Regions from separate parts of the Afifella sp. JA880 genome, predicted to be linked through region 2. Evidence: riboswitches for the same ligand, from Rfam matches in the RefSeq annotation. Region 2 holds a riboswitch; the other holds the start of a gene.
What was found. A riboswitch is a leader RNA that binds a small molecule or an ion and turns the genes downstream of it on or off. The one in region 2 is predicted to bind thiamine pyrophosphate.

Region 1: linked by a shared signal. The riboswitch ahead of thiM (hydroxyethylthiazole kinase) and the one ahead of NYQ83_RS12200 (ABC transporter permease) in region 2 are both predicted to bind thiamine pyrophosphate.

The regions. Positions count from the first base shown of each region.
Region 1 covers NZ_JAOANH010000002.1:142,285-145,685, forward strand. Annotated here, with positions in the region: gene thiD (bifunctional hydroxymethylpyrimidine kinase/phosphomethylpyrimidine kinase) at 1-235, opposite strand, end outside; gene thiE (thiamine phosphate synthase) at 232-885, opposite strand; gene thiM (hydroxyethylthiazole kinase) at 882-1,703, opposite strand; TPP riboswitch at 1,759-1,869, opposite strand; gene NYQ83_RS08875 (Lrp/AsnC ligand binding domain-containing protein) at 1,968-2,204, shown strand; gene NYQ83_RS08880 (DMT family transporter) at 2,217-3,143, opposite strand; gene NYQ83_RS08885 (xanthine dehydrogenase family protein molybdopterin-binding subunit) at 3,207-3,401, opposite strand, start outside.
Region 2 covers NZ_JAOANH010000002.1:859,188-862,588, forward strand. Annotated here, with positions in the region: gene NYQ83_RS12190 (DMT family transporter) at 1-133, opposite strand, end outside; gene NYQ83_RS12195 (DMT family transporter) at 144-1,088, opposite strand; TPP riboswitch at 1,210-1,321, shown strand; gene NYQ83_RS12200 (ABC transporter permease) at 1,354-2,112, shown strand; gene NYQ83_RS12205 (ABC transporter substrate-binding protein) at 2,155-3,093, shown strand; gene NYQ83_RS12210 (hypothetical protein) at 3,130-3,401, opposite strand, start outside.

The DNA of each region.
Region 1 (3,401 bases), 720 kb from region 2:
TGCCGATTTTGGTCGCGCCGACGGCAAGGTCGGAGAAGACCGCATCCATCTCGGCTGCCACGAAATCCGCGGGCACGTCGTGAATGGCCCTCACACCACATGTGTTCTGGGCGACCAGAGCCGTGATCACCGTCGCGCCATAGACACCGAGAGCTGAAAAAGTCTTGAGGTCGGCCTGGATGCCGGCGCCGCTGGTCGGGTCTGTGCCTGCAATCGAAAGTGCGATGGCCGTCATTGTGTGTCCTTCGCTGTACGAATTTCTTCAAGAAGCGCCTGGGCGGCGGCTTGTGGATCGTCGGCCCCCATGATGGCGGATACGACGGCAACGCCCTCGGCCCCGGCAGCGATGCATGCGGCGGCATTGGCAGCGCCGATGCCCCCGATGGCAACGGATCGAAGCCCGACATCCCGCGTGACCGTGGCAAGCCCCTCCAGGCCGATCGCCGCACCGGCATTGGGCTTGGTGGCCGTCGTACAGACCGGTCCGACCCCGATATAGTCGGCGCCGGAAAGAGCCTCTCGGGACGCCTCGTGTTCCGACGCATTGCCGACGGAGATGCCGAGGATGCGCTCTTCGCCGATCAGCCGCCTTGCATCGGCGCCGTCCATATCGCTCTGGCCGAGATGCACGCCGTCAGCCCCGGCCGCGAGCGCGACATCGATGCGGTCATTGACTATGAGCGGCACGCCCATCGGCTCCAACAGCGCCTTCAGGCTGCGCGCAATGGCAACGAGTTCGCGCGTGCCGGCGTCGGGGTCGCGCAGCTGCACCAGCGTCACGCCGCCTTTGACGGCCGCAGCGACCGTCTCGAAAAAATCCCGCGGACCGCAAAGCCTCGGATCGGTGACGAGATAAAGCGAAAGATCGAAGGGATGACGCATCATTCCTCCTCCCCGCTTCCGGCGCCGATACCGCAATGGGCGGCAAGCAGATCCTTGTTCATGCGGAAAAGCGCGTCACAAAGCTCGGCGGGCAGATGCCCTGGCCCGTTGCCACATCGCTCACCGGCGATCCGGCCGGCAGCGGCATAAACGGCAAGCCCGGCGGTTGCCGCTTCGAGCGGTGGCCGCACGGCCGAGAACGCGGCAACGCAGGCGGAAAGCGCACAGCCGAGGGCGGTTGAGCGCGGCATGAGCGCATGCCCGCCGGTGACCGAAACGACCTCATTGCCATCTGTCGCGTAATCGGTCGCACCAGTCACGGCAACGACACTTCCCGATGTCCGTGCCAGCGCCTTCGCCGCCGCAACGGCCTGATCGGAGGCAGCAAGAGAATCGACCCCCCTGCCGAGTGCCCCGGCCTCGCCTGCGAGGCTCATGATCTCGCTCGCATTGCCGCGCACGATCGTCGGCCGCAGGGACAGAAGTGTGTTCGCGGCTTCGCTTCGAAATGGCGTCGCGCCCGTCGCCACCGGGTCGAGCACCCAGGGCTTCTGCTGCTCCCCCATGGCCTCGGCGGCTTTTTTCATGGCGCGCAGCCAGGCGGGCGACAACGTGCCGATATTGACGACGAGCGCATCCGCAAGCTTGGCGAAATCGCCGACCTCCTCCTCGGCATGCACCATCGCGGGTGACGCGCCGAGGGCGAGAAGCGCATTCGCGGAGACGCTCATCGAAACGAAGTTGGTGATGTTTTGGACGAGAGGCTGGCGCGCCCGCAGATCCGTCAACGCCGCAAAGACCTCGTCGATCGTCATAGGCATGAAATTCTCCCACTTCGGACCCGGCCCGAAGCGGAAGCAAATGAACGACGAGGATTTCTCGGCATCATCCCATCCCTCCGCCGGTGTTAACCGGATCAGGTTCGAGGGGTTGGCCGGATCGCCTCTCAGCCGCCTACAGATTGCAGCGGCACCCCCTGAGACGTCTTCCGATCTAGTGGTCTCAGAACCCCTTTGCAAGCATCGGCCGCTTGGCCCTTGCCGCGACCGGACAGTTGCGGTTTTCTCCGCGCCAAGGAGACAGCCATGACCCCGTTTTTCGTACTCATCAAATGCCAGCTCGGCCAGGCCTACCAGGTCGCCACCGCCCTGGCCGACGCCGAGATCGCGTCTGAAATCTATTCCACAGCAGGCGATTACGACCTTCTGGCAAAGTTCTATCTGAGCGCAGACGACGACATCGGCCGCTTCGTGCAGGAAAAGGTGCACGTCATCGAAGGCATCCAGGACACCAAAACGATTCCCACCTTCAAGGCGTTCTGAGGCTCATCCGCCTCACCCTTGCGGCGTCGACAATTTGCGCATCTTTCGCCGCTCCAGCCCCAATTGATGCTCGCGGTAGATGATGAAGATGCCGGCAGCGATGACGACCGCTCCGCCCACGGCGACGTTGATTCCGGGAATTTCATTGAAGAGCAGATAACCGGCGATCGTGCCCCAGATCATCGAGGCATACTCGAAAGGCGCGATCGTCGACGTCTCGGCATAACGGTAGGCGGCCGTCAGAGTGATCTGTCCGAGGCCGCCGAAAAGCCCGCACAGGATGAGAAGGATCATCTCTTCCGTATCGGGCATGACCCATCCGAACGGGATGGTGAAAAGCGCCACGACCGTGCACGTGACGGAAAAATAGAAGACGATGGCGGAGGTCGATTCCGTCGCCGTCATCTTGCGGATGAGGATCGCGACCACCGCCGTCAGCACCATGGAGCCGAGCGCGCAGAGCGAACCGACGAATTCCCGCCCGCCGAGTTCACCGCTCGAGAGTAGATCGAAGCGCGGCCACAGCACGATCATGATGCCGACGAAACCGACGGCAACGGCGGTCGAACGATAGATGCGCACCGTTTCGTGCAGGATCAGGGCGCCCAACACGACGATCATCAAAGGCGCGCCGTAGCTGATCGCCATGGATTCGGGCAGAGGCAGGCGCTGGACGCCGGCGAACCACAGCATCATCGTGGTCACCCCGACGAGGCCGCGACGGGCATGGCTCCAGGGATCTTTGGTGCGCACGGCCTCCTTGAGCTTGTTCTGCCAGGCGAGCATGCCGAGGAGCGGAACGAGCGCAAAGGCGGAGCGAAAGAACACGATCTCGCCGGTCGGCACGCGCTCGCCGACGAGCTTGATGCAGGAAAGCATCAGCGCGAAGGCAATGGTCGAGCTGACCTTGAGAATGATGGCGCGGGTCGCTGTGGTCACGATTGCCCACCGCCTCGGCTCTGCCGCGCGTTACGCCGGCAGTCCGCTACGTCTTTGGTCACCCTAGCCTCGTTGTCCGGGGAGCGCCGCCTTTGCGGCTTGAATGGCATTCCATACCCGCAGCGGTGTCGCCGGCAGGTCGAGATGGCGGATCCCGTACTCTCGATAAAGCGCATCGACAACGGCATTCATGACCGCGGGCGTCGCGCCGATCGTTCCCGCCTCCCCGGCACCTTTGATGCCGAGGGCATTGTGCGT
Region 2 (3,401 bases):
CCGCGACGCGCATGAACAGGAACGAGCCGCCCCAGAGGAGCGACAGAAGGACGAGAAGCGTCAGGCTGCCGAGATCGAGAGAAGCCTCCGCTGGCGCGGCGCGAGAAGATGTGGGGAGGGTTTTGGCGTCCATGTGACGAGCCCTAAGAGAGACTTCTCTCCGGCTCCACCCGATTCTTGAGGCGCTGCCTCCGGCTCGCCAGGAAGACGCCGCCGAGAATGCACACGCCGCCGAAAGCGTGGGCGTAGGTAAAAGTCTCGCCAAGGGCGAAGACAGCGAGAATGGCGCCGAAGAACGGCACCAGATGGAAGAAGGGCCCCGCCCTGTTCGGACCGATGAGATCGACGCCCCGGTTGAAGCAGATATAGGCGAGCACTGAGGGAAAAACGGCGACGTAGAAGAGCGCCGCAACGCTCGCCGCATTGATGTCGATATGGCCGCCGCGCAAAAGATCGAGCGCGCTTGCCGGCAGGAGCATGATGGCGCCCCATCCGATGGTGATCGCCAGGAAGCTCAGCCAGTGAAGAGGCGGCCGCCGCTTCAAAAGCGCGGAATAGGTGGCATAGATGACGACGTCGATCAGCATGATCACGTCGCCCGGATTGAGCCGCAGATGCGCCAGCACCTGCAATTGCCCGCGCGAGACGATGACCACGACGCCGATGAGGGAGACGACGATCCCGGCAAGCTGGCCGAAGGTGAGCCGCTCGCGGAAGAGCATGAAAACGACGAAGGCGATGGCAAGCGGCGTCGTCGCCTGCAGAAGCACGACATTGAGCGCCGTCGTATATTCGAGAGCCCAGTAGAGAAGCGTGTTGAAGAGCGTGATGCCGCACAAAGCCATCAGCGTCAGCACGCCGAGATGACGCTGGATCACCGGCCAGTCGGCGCGCAGAGCCTTCATGGCGAAAGGCAGGATCAACAGCGCAGCCCCACCCCAGCGCAGCTGCGCGAAAAGAATCGGTGAGAAATCATCGATCACCGCCCGCGCGACCACCGCATTGCCGGCCCAGAAGAGCGAGGTCAGCGTCAAGAGCAGATAGGGTTGATCGAAAAGCCAACGAAAAGGGGCAAAGAGGACACGCATTTCCCCGCCTCTATTCCTCTGCGGCAAATTTGTCATCCACCGGGACCATGGATGAGAGCGCAAACGCGACCGTGCGGCGACCGTGAGACGGCTTGCAAGCCTCGACCGGAGAGTTATGGTGGGCGTTTCCGAGGGGTGTGCGGACAAACCGCGCTGAGATGGCCGTGATGGCGGCCGGACCCTTTGAACCTGATCCGGGTCATGCCGGCGAAGGGACGGGCCTCAGTCTCTCCAGCACGCATGATCTCTGCCATGAAAGGGGCGCGTGCTGGCCATTCTCGCAATCCGTCTCGCGATCGCGATCGCACTCCTCGCCATCTGGGAAGGCCTCGTGCGCGCAACCGGCGTGCCGCGCTTCATCCTGCCGGCGCCGAGCGATCTCGTGACGGCTTTCTCCGCCCTCCCCTTCTATTATCTCGGCAATGCCGCCGTCACCGCGACGGAGATCGTGGTCGGCCTCGTCGCCGGAGCGCTGGTCGGCGCATTGACGGCGATCCTGGTCGTTGCCTCTCCCGCGCTTGAAAGGCTCGCCATGCCGATCCTGGCGGCAAGCCAGGCGCTCCCGGTCTTCGCCATCGCGCCGCTTCTCGTCATCTGGTTCGGCTTCGGCATGGCGTCCAAAGTCGTGATGGCCGGGCTCATCATCTATTTTCCGGTGGCCACTGCGTTTGCCGACGGTCTGAAGCGCACCGATCCGGGCCTTCTCGATCTCGCAAAGCTCAACCGCGCCTCCAGGCGCGACACCTTCCGCTACATCCGCATTCCTGCAGCCCTGCCCGCCCTCGCCTCCGGGCTCAGGGTCGCCGCCGCGATCGCGCCGATCGGCGCCGTCGTCGGGGAATGGGTCGGCGCCTCGGCTGGCCTCGGCTTTGTCATGCTGCAGGCCAATGCCCGCATGCAGACCGACCGCGTCTTCGTCGGCCTCTTCCTGCTCGCCGCCATGGCGATCCTGCTGCGCGCCCTGATCGACCTCTTCCTGCGCCGCCTCCTCGGCTGGGTGCCGGGAGAAGCGAGCATCGCCTGACGATCCGCCTAAACCCGACATCCGAAAAGAGAGGAAATGACCATGCTCGACCGCCTGCGCCTGATGCTTCTGGCGCTCATCTTGACGGCATCGCCCGCCGCAGCCGCGGACCACCTGACCGTGCTGCTCGATTGGTTCGTGAACCCCGACCACGCGCCGCTGGTCGTCGCGCAGGAAAAGGGCTATTTCGCCGAGGAAGACCTCGATGTGGAGATGATCCCGCCGGCCGACCCGAGCGCCCCGCCCCGCCTAGTTGCGGCTGGCGAAGGCGATGTCGCCATTTCCTACCAGCCCAACCTCTATCTTCAGGTGGCCGAAGGATTGCCGCTGGCGCGCTTCGGAACGCTCGTCGAAACGCCGCTCAACTCGCTCGTGGTTCTGGAAGGCAGTGATGTCACGACGCTCGCCGACCTCAAGGGGAAGACGGTCGGCTTCTCGGTTGGTGGCTTCGAAGACGTGCTTCTGAAGATGATGCTCGGAGAAAGCGGCGTGACCCTCGACGACGTCGATCTCGTCAACGTCAACTTCGCGCTCTCACCGGCCCTTCTCGCAGGACGTGTCGATGCCGTCATCGGCGCCTTCCGCAATGTCGAGCTCAACCAGCTCGACATCGAAGGCAAGCCCGGCCGCGCCTTCTATCCCGAGGAGCACGGCGTGCCGCCTTATGACGAGCTCATCTTCATCGCACGCTCCGACAAGCTCGACGACGACAGGCTGCCGCGCTTCCTGAAGGCGATCGAGCGCGCAACGCTTTATCTGACCAACCATCCCGAGGAAGCCCTCGAGATCTTCACGAAAGCGCATCCTGATCTCGGCGACGAGCTCAACCGCCGTGCCTTCATGGATACGGTCGCCCGCTTTTCGAAAAGCCCCGGAGCTTTCGACGCCGGCCGCTATCAGCGGTTCGCGGAATTCATGAAAGATCAGGGACTGATCGAGACTGTGCCGGAGCTGGAAAGCTACGCCCAGGCCGTTCGGTAAAGGCCAGTTCGGTGAAAGCCAGTCAGGCTGGGGCGATCAGGAATCGCCCCAGCTCTGCATCACATTCTCAAACACCTTGTCGCCCGGAATCCCCTTCTCGAAGGTGATCAGGGCCCGCTTTCCGCCCTCAAACAGGATCGGCAGGTCGAACCAGGAACCGCTGCGCAGAAGCTCCAGATTCCGCTCCACCTGATCGGGCGTGTCGGAAAGCGCGATCCAGTAGAGATCACCGGTCACGTCGACGGCAGCGCCTGCGAGCGGCTGTCCGCGCGCCTGCTCGTTCGGCTTCATCACCAAGGCCGGAACAC